2 regions of the Halomonas sp. MCCC 1A11062 genome follow, and region 2 is predicted to be linked to the other one. Evidence: predicted binding sites of a transcription regulator. Region 2 holds the regulator's gene; the other holds the start of a gene.
The links. Region 2 encodes FliA, which starts transcription of late flagellar genes. Its sites were predicted from a motif close to CTAAAGTTNNNNNNNNNNCNGCCGATA; they were not measured.
Positions count from the first base shown of each region.

Region 1: the regulator FliA is predicted to act here: its motif matches at 5,047-5,073, upstream of flgM (flagellar biosynthesis anti-sigma factor FlgM).

Region 1 is NZ_JABFTW010000004.1:243,051-249,801, reverse strand. It holds gene flgG (flagellar basal-body rod protein FlgG) at 1-220, opposite strand, end outside; gene HOP58_RS06605 (flagellar basal body rod protein FlgF) at 269-1,024, opposite strand; gene flgE (flagellar hook protein FlgE) at 1,060-2,331, opposite strand; gene flgD (flagellar hook assembly protein FlgD) at 2,552-3,244, opposite strand; gene flgC (flagellar basal body rod protein FlgC) at 3,250-3,654, opposite strand; gene flgB (flagellar basal body rod protein FlgB) at 3,686-4,099, opposite strand; gene flgA (flagellar basal body P-ring formation chaperone FlgA) at 4,283-4,972, shown strand; gene flgM (flagellar biosynthesis anti-sigma factor FlgM) at 5,108-5,389, shown strand; gene HOP58_RS06570 (flagellar protein FlgN) at 5,386-5,835, shown strand; gene HOP58_RS06565 (diguanylate cyclase) at 5,973-6,751, opposite strand, start outside.
Region 2 is NZ_JABFTW010000028.1:8,907-15,657, forward strand. It holds gene argF (ornithine carbamoyltransferase) at 31-951, shown strand; gene HOP58_RS20175 (OmpA family protein) at 968-1,654, opposite strand; gene HOP58_RS20180 (MotA/TolQ/ExbB proton channel family protein) at 1,641-2,465, opposite strand; gene HOP58_RS20185 (EAL domain-containing protein) at 2,720-3,496, shown strand; gene HOP58_RS20190 (HDOD domain-containing protein) at 3,597-4,808, shown strand; gene HOP58_RS20195 (RNA polymerase sigma factor FliA) at 4,864-5,571, opposite strand; gene HOP58_RS20200 (flagellar protein FlhE) at 5,635-6,051, opposite strand; gene HOP58_RS20205 (hypothetical protein) at 6,048-6,632, opposite strand; gene flhF (flagellar biosynthesis protein FlhF) at 6,633-6,751, opposite strand, start outside.

The DNA.
Region 1 (6,751 bases), on a different contig from region 2:
GACGCACGCCGGTACCCACCTGCATGCCCGAAGGCAGGCGATTTTGAACGTCGTTCTGGGCGCCCGGCTGACGCAGGTTCTGGTAAAGCAGATCTTCAAACACCGCCCGCGAGCGCTTGAAGCCGTTGGTGCTGACGTTGGCCAGGTTGTTGGAGATGACGTCCAGCTTGACCTGCTGAGATTCCAGGCCGGTTTTGGCCGTCCACAGTGACTTGATCATGGTTCTTTTTCCTCGACCCTACGGGCCTCGCGGCTCCGGTGGGAGCCGTCAGCCTTGGATGGAAAGCAAATTGTTGGCCCGCTGGGCGTTTTCATCGGCGGTGCTGATCACCTTCATCTGCATCTCGTAGCGCCGCGCCACGTCGATCATCGCCACCATGGCCTCGACCGCACTGACGTTGCTGCCCTCCAGCGCCCCGCTGGCGAGTCGAGCTTCGTCGTCGGCCTCCAGCGCCACCGCTTCACCTTCGGCGTTGGGGGGCATGCGGAACAGGCCATCGTCGCCGCGCAGCAGCTCCTGCTCCGGCGTCACCAGCTTGAGCCGCCCCACGTCGACCAAGGCTTCCGGCCCCTCGCCTTCACCGATGGCACTCAGGGTACCGTCGGCGCCGATGGTGACGCTCGAGCCCAGCGGTACGATGATGGGGCCACCTTCGCCGATCACCGGGCGTCCCACCACGGTGACCAGGCCGTCGCCGTCCACTTGCAGGTCGCCACGGCGGGTGTAGGCCTCGGTGCCATCGTCCGCCTGCACGGCGAGCCAGGAATTGGCTTCCAGCGCCACGTCGAGCTCACGTCCGGTACGGGTAATGGGCCCCGGACTGAAGTCGCTGCCCGGGGTGGAGGCGGCTACCGACACACGGGTCGGCAGCGCGGCTTCGCCCTGCACCGGCACCGCCCGCATGGCGTGCAGCTGGGCGCGAAAACCGCTGGTGGAGACGTTGGCCAGGTTGTTGCTGACCACCGCCTGCCGGTCCATGGTCTGCTTGGCCCCGCTCATGGCGGTATAGAGAATGCGATCCACGGTTCAGGCTCCCTTGACGCTTGACATCAACACGCTTAGCGCAGGTTGATGGCGGTTTGCAGGAGTTCGTCCTGGGTCTTGATGGTCTGCGAGTTGGCCTGGTAGGCCCGCTGCGCCACGATCATGTCGACCAGCTCACGGGCCATGTCGACGTTGGAAGTCTCGACCGCACCGGAAACGATACCGCCCAGCAGGCCGGTACCCGGCGCACCGACCAGCTCCTGCCCCGACTCGTTGGAAGCACGCCATACGTTGTCGCCGGCAGGCGTCAGGCCTTCAGGATTACGGAAGCTGACCAGAGCGATCTGACCGGCGGGGCGCGACTGCTCGTTGGAGTAGTTGCGCATGATGGTGCCATCTTCATTGATGGTGATACCCACCAGGGTGCCTGAGGTATAGCCGTTCTGGGTCAGGCTGCTGACGGTGGAGCTATTGCCGAACTGGGTGGAGCCGGCGAGGTTGAGGTTGAACTCGAGATCTTCCGGCTCACCATTCAAGAACACGCCGGTGGGGAATGTGATACCGGCAATCGCGCCGTTAGCGTCTACGTTTCCTTCACCATGACGAAGCTTACCGTTGGAATCGAATTCCAACGTGAATGTAGTAGCAGTATCGGGCGTCACCCCACCCAATGCTTGCCCATCCAGCGTCATCTTGGCGGTCCACTCATTGGAGCCGACCTTCTCGTAATACACTGTGATATTGCGGGGATTGCCCAGCGAGTCGTAGACGGTGAAATTGTTCGAGTAGTGATAGTCGATCGACACCGGAGCGCCGTCTGCGTCACGTGCCTCGACGGTGCTCATGTCGTCGGAGCCCGCCACCTTACGCGCATCCAGATTGAGGGTGGTGCCGACACGAGTAGTAGGGCTAGCCGCCAGCTCCTCGGCCGAGACGTTCAGCGGCACCGGCTGGCCGCCTACCTGCACCTGACCGGCCGCGTTCAGGCCATAGCCCATGATCTGGAAGCCCTGAGCGTTCACCAGATCGCCGTTGGCCTTCATGGTGAGCTGGCCATTGCGCGAGTAGACCACCTCGCCGCTGGTATCCATGAAGCGGAAAAAGCCGTTGCCGGCCACCGCCAGGTCCAGGTTGCGGTTGGTAGACTCGATGTTGCCTTCGTTGAAGTTCTGCAGCACGGCGGAGACACGCGTGCCCAGACCCACCCTGGAGTTGGCGAAAACGTCGGAGAACTGGACGTTGGAGCCCTTGAAGCCCACGGTCTGGGAGTTGGCAATGTTGTTGCCGATGGCTCCCAGTTTCTGCGACTGGGAGTTCAGTCCACTCAGTGCTTGTGAAAAACTCATGTTTCGTTCCTCTGCTTACCGGCTGAATGTGCCGCTATGCGCGGTTCTATTAGTAAGCACTGCACGAATGCCTGCGCGAGCGAATCGCTGCGTTGCGCGGTGCTCGGAATCCTCACATATACCCCATATGCTCCGGTTCCTGTGCTCCGTGCGCCTTGCGCTACATCCCGCTCGGCTATTCGTTCAGCACTTCCTTTATGCTGTGTTATTGAATAACGATTCAAAGAATCTGCTTGACCTGATCGAGCCCGACCTGGCCATAAATGGCCCCCAGGTCGAGCCTCACGCCACCGTTCTTGTCCGGCGGCGTCACACCGCCGACCACGGCGTAGTTCAACGTGTTGGCGCTTATCGCCTTGCCATCGCTGGTGGCTTCGATGCGTACGCGATAGGAGCCCGGAGCGGCCGCCTCGCCCTCGCTGGTGCGACCGTCCCAGGTGAATGACTCCACCCCCGCCTTGACCGGCCCGATGTCGTAGCGGTTGACCACTTGGCCGCTGGCGCTGGTGATCACCACGCGCACGTTGTCGGCCGACTGGGGCAGCTCGATACCGAAGGGCGTGGTGTGCAATTCGCCCTCTTCGCCGTGTTCCAGCAGCAGGCGATCGCCCGGCACCAGCACGCCCTGGCCGATCAGCGCAGTGGCCTGCAGCATCTGGCCGGCGTTCATCTGCTCTGTGATGCCCTTCAAGGTCTTGTTGAGATCCTCGATGCCGCTGACCGTGTTGATCTGGGCCAGCTGTGTGGTCATCTCATGGTTGTCCATGGGATTGAGCGGATCCTGGTGCTGCATTTGAGCGATCAGCAGGGTCATGAAGTTGTTGCGCAGCTCGGCCGACTGGCTGGCGTCGCGAGAGGAGGGCCCACCCTGATTCAAGCGCGAGACGACGTTGGCATCGATAGTGTTCGACATGTCGATCAGCCCTCACCCAGGGTCAGTGTCTTGAGCATCATTTGCTTGCTCGTGTTCATCACTTCCACATTGGCCTGGTAGGAGCGCGAGGCCGAAATCATGTTGACCATTTCATGGACCGGCTCGACGTTGGGCATCGTCACGTAGCCCTCTTCGTTGGCCAGCGGATGCTCGGGACGATACTCCATACGCATGGGCGAAGGGTCCTCGATCACTTCACGCACGCCCACACCGCCGATGCCGTGCCCCCCCAGGCGCGACTCGAACAGCACCTGCTTGGCACGATAGGCCTGACCGTCGGGGCCGGCCACGCTGTCGGCATTGGCCAGGTTGCTGGCGGTGACGTTCATGCGCTGGGACTGGGCGCTCATGGCCGAGCCGGCGATATCGAACACGGAAAACATCGACATGGTAAGATCTCTCTTCCTTTGATCCGGCCTGTTATTCCGGCTGCATGGCGTTCTTCAGCCCCTGGATCCGGCTGTTCATGATGGTCAGTGCCGCCTGGTAGCGCACCGCGTTGTCGGCGAACTGGGTACGTTCGCGATCCATGTCCACGGTGTTGCCGTCCAGACTGGGCTGGTCGGGTATGCGGTAGAGCAGCTCCTGCCTGGACGCCGACATGCCCTGCCCCGCCAGATGGCGCTCGGAGGTTCGCGCCAGCGAGAGTCCACCGCTGGACGTACGCCCCTGCTCGACCGCCTTCTTGAGTTCGCTGGCGAAGTCGAAGTCGCGGGCCTTGTAGTTGGGTGTATCGGCGTTGGCGATGTTGCTCGCCAGCACCTGGTGGCGCTGCTGGCGTAGCCCCAGCGCCTGCTGGTGGTAATTAAAGGCGGCCTCGAGCTGGTCGATCATGCCGGCGCTCCCCGTGCGAAATCCTGATTGAAGACATACGGAACTTCTTGAGGTTGAAGAGTAACGACGCGCTTGTCACATCAATGGCAGAAACAGGCCCCTTTTCCTCGCTCATTTCCGCTGTTTCAGCCCATCGGGGCCAGCTAGAATCCTGCCATTACCCATGCTGGATGGCCCCGCCTCATGCGCCTTACCCGCTTAGTCCTGCTGCTACCGACACTGCTGGCCGGCCTGCTGTCGCTGCCGGCCGCTTCGGCCGACGACGGCGAACTGCTGCAAGCCGTGCACGGCTTTCTCCATGAGCAGGCCAGCGCGCTGGGCGATGAACTCATCATCGAGCTACGCCCTCCTTCCGCACGGCTACCCACCTGCGAATCGCCCGCCCCCTTCCTGACACGCCCCGGCGAAGTGCCGCTGGGCCGCATTTCCGTCGGCGTACGCTGCGGCGACGATGGCCGCCAGGTGCGCTACCTGCAGGCCGAAGTCGGCGTGATCGGCGAATACCCCGTGCTCGACACCCCCCTCTCTGCCGGAGAGACGGTGCGGCGTGAGCATCTGGTCATGCAGTCGGGGAATCTGGCCGAACTACCGAACCGCACCCTGCTCGAGATCGATCGGATCGTCGGGCAAGTGGCAACGCGGGCGCTCAGCCCAAGGCAGCCGCTGCTGGAGCATCAGTTCCGCAGCCTGCCGCTGGTGGAGAGAAATCAGCGGGTGGTGGTCGAGGCCCGGGGAAGCGGGTTTCGCATCGCCCGCGAGGGGCAAGCACTGGAGCCTGGCGCGCTTGGCGATCGTATTCGGGTTCGTTTCGACAGCCGCGAGATCATGACTGCCGAGGTGGTCGGAGAAGGCACCCTTGTCGTAGACTTCTGACATGGGCCGTCGCACCTCGAGCTCCCGAACGGGTATGGGCAGCTTCGCCCGGGAAACGCGTGCCGAAAATTAGGCTAAAGTTATTCCTCGCCCTGCCGATAGCAGGTAAAAGCATTCGGTCATGAGGCCATTAACGTGAAGATCAACAACCAGAATCCCCTGACTCGCCCGACCCAGACACAACCGCGCGAGGAAGCTCAACCGGTCAAGGGCGCTACCCCCTCGGGGCAGCAGGACCCCGGTCCTTCGGCTGCCACGCATCTGAGTCAGAAGACTACCGACGCCTCCCGCGATATCGACAAGGCGCGTGTCGAGGAAATTCGCGAAGCCATCCGCGAGGGTCGTCTGGAGATCCGTGCCGAGCGCATAGCCGATTCGCTGATTGAATCCTTGTCTGCCGAGAGTCGCAAGGCATGAGTCTGGCCAAGCTTCTGATGGAACAGCAGCAGCGTCTGAGCGAGTTCACCGAACTGCTCATGCGCGAACGAGCACTACTGGCCAGCGCCGATATCGAAAGCGAGACCCTCGCCGAAGTTGCCCAGCGCAAGCAAGCGCTGCTGGCCCGCCTGGAAGCGAGCGAAAAGCTACGCCAAGGCGTTCAGCACCGTCTGGGCTATGCCGATGGTGCCGCGGGCGCCCATCAGGCAGCGCTGGATGCAGGCTGCGAAGAGGCTTGGATGCAGACGCTGGAAATGACCCGCGAAGCTCAGCGCCTCAATACGCTGAACGGCGAGCTCGTTGCCTTGCGCATGGAGCAGAACACACGCCTGCTCGATTTCATTCATCAGGCCGCAGAGAAAACCGTGTACCGCGCCAGCGGTCGTGTCGCGGCACAGACAGGGCGCATCAACGCCTCGGTCTGATACGCCAGCAGCGGCGACCTCTTCGTCTTCGCAATTTACTTGCCCTTAGCCCCCGTCCGCCCGTGAAACCGCCCACATGTTGCATACGGGCGTCATGCCTGCACATCACCACAGCCTCCTCATCACTACAGGCCACTTCACCACAGGCTATCGATCAGATCGTCGTCCGAGGCGGTGACTACCACGGAGTTGCGACCGTCGGCCTTGGCCTGGTAGCTGGCCCGATCGGCTCGCGCGAACACGGACTCGATAGAGTCGTCGCCCTCCCGAAGTGACGTGACCCCCATACTCAACGTGATGCTGTAGGTCTTGCCGGCGTTGCTGACGGTGACCTCGGAAACGGCGCGCCGCAGCGATTCGGCGATTTCTCCCGCCTGCTTGAGCGTACAGCTGGGTAACAGCACGGCAAACTCATCCCCACCCTGGCGGGCCACATGGTCGCTGCGCCGCACCTCCCACGCCACCACTTGAGCGACGCGTCGCAGCATCTCGTCACCCAGGGCGTGACCGCCTTCGTCATTGATCGGCTTGAAGTGGTCGAGATCGAACAGGATCAGCACGGAGGGGGTGCCAGTCTTGGAGTACTCGGCCAGCGCCTCTTCCAGACGCCGTTCGAACCCGCGCCGATTGAGCAGCCCCGTCAGCGGATCGTGCTCGGCCTCCCAGCGTTGCAGCGCCTCCTGCTGCCGCCGTTCGGTAATGTCCTTGGCCATGCCCACGAAGCCCAGCGGCTGATCATTGCCCAGCACCTGGCTGGCGTGAACCTCGACCCACAGCGTCACGCCGTCGGGGTGCAGGAAGCGCAGCTGCCGTACGAAGTCGCTGCCGGTGGTCAAGGTGTAGCGCCACATGTCCTCGGTGCCACGACGGTCGTCGGGGTGGATTCGCTCCCACCAGTCGCGAGCTTCATGCGTCT
Region 2 (6,751 bases):
ATGGTGGTTTTTTCGCGCGGAGAGATCGCCATGGCGACACGCCATTTCCTGACCCTGTTGGACCTGAGTCCCGACGAGCTGCACTACCTGATCCAGCGCGCCATCACGATCAAGAATCGCCTGCGCGCACAAGGGCCTGTCTACGCGCCGTTCACCAATCGCACGCTGGCGATGATTTTCGAGAAGTCGTCGACGCGCACCCGGGTCTCGTTCGAAACCGCCATGGCGCACTTCGGTGGCCACGCGCTGTTCCTCTCGCCGCGCGACACTCAGCTCGGTCGCGGCGAGCCGATCGAGGACACGGCCAGGGTGCTCGCGGAGATGGTCGACATCGTCATGATTCGCACCTTCTCCCATGCCGGCCTCGAGACCTATGCCGCGGCAAGCTCGGTACCGGTGATCAATGCGCTCTCCGACGATTACCACCCCTGCCAGCTGCTGGCCGACGTGATGACCTGGACCGAACTACGCGGCAGCGTGCGCGGCCGCACGGCGGTATGGATCGGCGACGGCAACAACATGTGCCACTCGTGGATCAATGCCGCGCGGCAGTTCGACTTCCAGCTGCGGATATGCTGCCCCGAGGGCTACGAGCCGCGCCAGGACATTCTCGCTGCCGCCGGCGACCGGGTCACTCTGTTGCGCGACCCTGCCGCAGCCGTGGCCGGTGCCGACCTGGTCACCACCGACGTGTGGGCCTCGATGGGCCAGGAAGAGGAACAGGCCAAGCGTGAAGCCGACTTCGCCGGCTTCCAGGTCAGCGAGGCGCTGCTCGACCTGGCCAAGCCGGATGTGCTCTTCCTGCACTGTCTGCCGGCCCATCGCGGTGAGGAGATCAGCGAGACGCTGCTCGACGATCCGCGCGCCGTGGTCTGGCAGGAAGCCGGCAACCGCCTGCATGCCCAGAAGGCACTGATCGAATTCCTGCTGCTGGGTCGGGTCGATCACTGAGGGGGCTCGATGCCCCCTAGCTATCCCTCAGTTCCTGATGCAACAGCAGCTCGACTCGCCGGTTGGCGGCACGCCCCTCGATGGAGTCGTTGCTCTCCATGGGGCGTGTGTCGGCATAGCCCACCGCTCTCAGCCGCTGGGTGGGCACCCCGAGCTCGGAGAGATAGCGCAGCACGGCGATCGCACGTGCTGAAGAGAGCTCCCAGTTGGAGGGAAACTGGGCGGTGGCGATGGGAATGTCGTCGGTATGTCCCTCGACCGAGATGTCCCCGTCGAATCTTTCCAGCGTTTCGCGCAAGCCGCTGAGGACCTCGCGCCCCTGTGCCGTCAGGGTGGCCTGGCCGCTGCTGAACAGCAGGTTGTCATCGATACGCAGGGTAATGCCGCGCTGCCCTTCGGCGACGCTGACGCCTTCGATGTTCAGGCTCGGCAAGCGTGGCTGCAACCCCTCATGCTGCGGCTTGAGCCCCGCTCCCGCCACCATGCGTGCCGCCGCCTCGGCCTGGGGCGTGATCGCCGTGGCCACCTCGCCGCCATGACGACTGCCCTGCACGGCCAGGCCGTTCCCGGCCAGCGAGAGCAGCAGCACGAACAGAGTGATCAGCAGCGTCAATACGTCCAGGTAGCTGACCAGCCAGCTCTCTTCATCCCCTTCGCCGGTGGGCGGGGGATGCAGCACGTTGCGGGTGCTACGATCGAGCATTCTGCACCTGATCGTCGATAACGTCGCGCTTGGCCACGCTGGGATCGCGGATCTCGTCGTGATAGTTGGCCACAAAGGAGTTGAGGGTCTCCTCGATGAACGACGGCAGACGCCGCTTGGTGATGAGCGAAATGCCCTCGAGTACCATGTTCATGGCGATCAGGCGCTCTTCGGTGCGGCGCTCCAGCTTCACGGCGATCGGCTTGAACACCAGGTTGGCCAGCAGGATGCCGTAGAAGGTCGTCAGCAAGGCCACGGCCATACGCGGCCCGATCACGTGCAGGTCGCCGGACTCCATCACCTCGAGCATGTTGACCAACCCAACCAGGGTGCCGATCATGCCGAATGCCGGCGCATAGGTTGCCATGGTGCGAAATATCTGCGCCTCGGCGTGCTCGCGGGCCTTGAGGCGGGCAATGCGCCAGCGCAGCAGATCGAAGATCTCTTCTTCCTTGGTGTTGGCAATGACCAAGTGAATGCCGGTACGCAGGAAGGGGTTGCGCGCCTTCTCCAGTGCCGCCTCGACGGCCCTGACGTCGCCCTTGAACCACAGTCGCGAGATGTCTACCAGCTCCTTGATGTCGTCCCTTATGTAGGTATTCTCGCGCCGAAACACCAGCCCCACCAGGCGCACCACCCTGACGACTTCCTTGAGCGGATAGCTGATGAAGGTAGCCGCCATGGTGCCCGCCAGCACGATGGCCAGCCCCGGCAGATTGAGAAAGCTCTGGGGCGATTCGGCAGTGAAGAACAAGACGCTGACGAGCAGCACGACGCTGGCAAACATGCCGATGATAGTCGAGGGATTCATTCAGGCTCCTGAGATGCGCGGGCATCGAGTCTAACGAAAATTATCGGCAGCGATAGCGAGCGCTTTAATTCGATACCGAGATTGCCCATGAACAATTGATACAGATCAATTTTCACTGAGCGACTAAAGTTTTTACCAGCACCGCCGATAGGATGAACAAGTGGGCTTGACCGTTGACGGTTAGACGAGACGGTGAGTGCACTGCACTGCTCAAACACGCAGACGATACCGAACAGGCCCGGGAAGGAGTTGCCATGAATCGATGCGCCGAGAAGGAGGGACACTGCGAACGCTGCGAAGGCGAACTTCCTTTCGACTTCACCATGGCCTTCCAGCCGATCGTCGATCTGGGCTCGGCCAGGATCATTACCTACGAGGCTTTGGTGAGAGGGCCCGCCGGCGAATCTGCAGGCAGCATCCTGGCCAAGGTGACGCCCCGCCTGCTCTACCGCTTCGATCAGGCCTGCCGCATCCGCGCCATCGAGCTTGCCAGCCGGCTCGGCATGCGCGAGAGCTTGTCGATCAATTTTCTGCCCAATGCCGTTTACGAACCCCAGGCGTGCATTCAGGCGACGCTGGCCATTTCCCAGCAGGTAGGGTGGCCGACGGAGCGGTTGGTGTTCGAGGTTACCGAAAGCGAAAAGGTGCAGGACCAGGAGCACTTGCGCAACATCATCGAAGCCTATCGCAGCATGGGATTCACCACTGCCCTGGACGACTTCGGCAACGGCTTCGCCAATCTCGATCTGTTGACGATACTGCACCCGGACCGGCTCAAGATAGACCGCGCCCTGGTGATGGGTTGCGATGACGACGTTCGCCGACAGGCGATTCTCAGAGCCCTCGTCAGCCTCGCCGGGGAGCTCGGTATCGACCTGATTGCCGAGGGCGTGGAGACCCGCGACGAGGCACTGTGGCTGGGGCGTCACGGCATTCCGAAGCAGCAGGGCTTCTTTCATGCACGCCCCGCCCTCGAGAGCCTCGCACCGGATCTCGAACCGGGCCTCGCGGCGCTGCGCCAGGCATTGTAGAAGCAGCAAGCGTAGGAAAAGCAGGTCCGGAGCCGCCGTCATATCTGGAAACATGAGAACATACCTGGGTGTTGCAGCACTCAGCAGGGAGCCAAGCCACATGCCCGAGCAAAGGGGTCCAGAGCCTTTCACCATCGCTCTCCATCCGGTTCACGATGCCAGCCACCATCACGTGGCGGATCGTCTCGTCTACACCCGGCGCAGCGACGCCGAGGATGAGGTCGAGGATCTCATGTCCGCTACCGCCCGGGCTCTGGCCAGCGCCGTCTACGAGCTTGGCGATGCCGGACTGTTGGGCGACAGGACGCTGTTCGTCGACCTACCCCTGGAATGGCTCGATCGCCCCGAACTGCTGCCCACCCCGGCACCGCGGCTGGCGCTTGGCGTTGCCGAGGCCCGTACGCTGGATAACGAGCTGCTCGGGCGTCTGGACGACATTCGCGAGCGAGGCTACCGGGTCATCGTGCCTTCTCGATTGTTCAAGCAGGATCCCGAGGCGCTGCTCGGCCACTGTGACATCATACAGCTGACCTCACCCAACGAACTGGATGAAAAGACGCTGGAAAAGCTCCCGGCTCGCAATATCAAGCTGCTGGTCGAAAATCTCGACAGCCGCGCAGCCCTGGAGCGGTACCAGATGATGGGCTGCGATTACTACGACGGCGACTATCTGGCACGCCCCAGCTTCATTGCCTCGCCGTCCCGAGGACGCCACGGCAACCGTGCCGCCCAGATTCGCCTGATTCGCGCGCTCTACGAGGAAGACAGCAGTGACCTCAACCGGCTGCACGAGCTGGTGGTGCAGGTGCCCCATCTGCATGTGGCGATTCTGCGCCGCGCCAACTCCTCCTATTTCAACCGTGGCGGCAAGGCGGTCGATCTGCATCGCGCGGTACAGATCCTGGGGTTGATCGAACTGCGCCGGCTGATTCTGACCCTGACCCTGGCAAGCCTGCAGCCCTCGTCCCGCATCGTGCTGCGCATGGCGCTGATCCGCGCCTTCATGTGCCGCTATCTGGCGGCCCCCTTCCCCGCTCTCGATCCCGAGGATGCCTTCACCACCGGACTGTTCTCGATGATGGATGCCCTGCTCGAAGAGGATCGCAATACCTTGCTCGACCACCTGCCCCTGGGTGAATCGATCATCAATGCATTGAAGTATCGCAGCGGACCTCTCGGCGCCGTGCTGGTGCTGTGCGAGAACCACGAACGCCAGGTCGAGGAAGCCCTCGAAGAAGTGCCCGCCGACCGGCTGCACGGGTGCTACATGAATGCCCTGACCAGCACCAAGGCGCTGATGGACAACCTCTAGGCTTGCGAGAGATGCCTTCCTGCGCCGTTGGCTTTGGGAAAACCTTTGGAAAAACCTAGGCGTCGCTGTCCGCCAAGCGTGCCCGCAACCGGCTTACCGCCTGGCTGTGCAGCTGGCACACTCGCGACTCGGTGACACCGAGCACAGCGCCGATCTCCTTCAGGTTGAGCTCTTCCTGGTAATAGAGTGCCATCAGCAGCTTTTCACGCTCGGGCAGTGCCTCGATGCCATCGACCAGTTGTCGACGCCGCTCCTCGTCGATGAGCATGTGATAAGGCGTATCGAGCGAAGCGTCCTCGATGCCGGGTTCGGCGCCTTCCGAGACGAGCACCTCGAAGGGCAGCAGATGGCCGCTGTTGGTATCACTGAGTAGCTGGCGATACTCCTCGAGCTCCATGTCGAGCTCGGCGGCTATTTCAAGCTCGTCTGCCGCCCGGCCGAGCTTCTGTTCCAGACTGCGCACGGCCTCATCGACCGCCCGGGCATTACGCCTCACGCTGCGAGGCAGCCAGTCGCGGCTGCGCAGCTCGTCCAGCATGGCGCCACGGATACGCTGGCTGGCAAAGGTAGCGAAACTCGCCCCCTGAGTGGCATCGAAGCGACCCATCGCCTCGAGCAACCCCACGGTGCCGGCCTGGATCAGATCATCGAGCTCGATACTTGCCGGCAGTCGAACCTGCATCGACAGCGCCTGGCGCCTCACCAGCGGCAGGTACTCCTCCAGCAGGTCTGCCTGTTCGATCTTGCCTCGTGCTGTGTACATGCTCTTGCTCTCGCGGCTGACGGTTCCCTCGAGCGATGCCGATCGGCGCTCGACGGGTCAGAATCACTGCAGGTCGTCGTGATTCACGATCACTTGCAGCCCCTGCAGGGTTGCGGCACGCTGCCCACGCTCCTGTAGGGAAAACTGAAAGTTCAGTGGCGTATCCGCCGGCACACCGGCCAGTGCCTCGGTCTGCCCTCGCGGCCCAGGTAGGCGAATGCAGTCCCCCGGGTGGCAGAGCCAGGCGTTCACCTCCCTGCCGGCTGGCGGCTGAAACTGCCAGACCACGCGGCCCATCACCTGCCCGTGTGCCAGTTCGGGAGATGGCGGCAACAAGGCAGCGGACATGGCGGGTCGCTCGGCCATGACGACCTGCACGGCAGGCGCCGTGGCTACCCAACTGCCGGCCGCCTGAGCCAGGCCCGCCCACAGTCCGCCAAGGGTCAGCAAACAGAGTTGCCCCAACCTGGTCGGTTTCATCGCGCCAATACCAACAGTTCCATATCGAAATACGCTTCCGCAACGTACTGGAGATTGCTCAACAGGCCCTGGCGCCCCACGCCCGACGGGTGCACGGCAATCAAGCGACGCGGGCCACCCTGCTCGGCGATCTGCTTGAGCATGCGATAACCGCGGCGGAACGCCTCCAGATCGTCGTCTATCCACAGCGCCCACTGCGACTGCTGCGCTGCCAGCAGCGACAGATGCGGGCTGGAGATCGGTAGCGCCACGATACGCCAGCTGCCGGGATCGCCTACCCAGCGCCGCCCTTCCTGCGCCCAGCTTTCAAGCAGCTCGGTGACTCGTGCAGTGTGTCGCTCGGCAGTGCCCGGCAGGCCCAGCACCATCAGCGTCCGCTCCCCCTCACTGCGCGGCGGCCTCGGTCGTTCCACCGCCGCCTTGGTGCCGGCAGGCTGAGCGCAGGCCTGCTTGGGTCGGACATTCTCCGTCTTGTTTCCCGTGGCCAGCTCGACCAGCATCTCGGCCACGTGTGTCGGGCACTCGTCCTTCGCCGTATCGTTTGCCCATTGGCGCAGCCCCGCGGCCTGGTCCCATCCCATCTAGCCTGTCTCCCGTTCACCGAGGCCAAGGTGGCGAATGGCATCGCGCACCAGGAAAAGTTGTAGTAGAGACTCGAGCAGCGCCACGTCTCGGCGTCGGCGACGCCCACCGCCGAGGC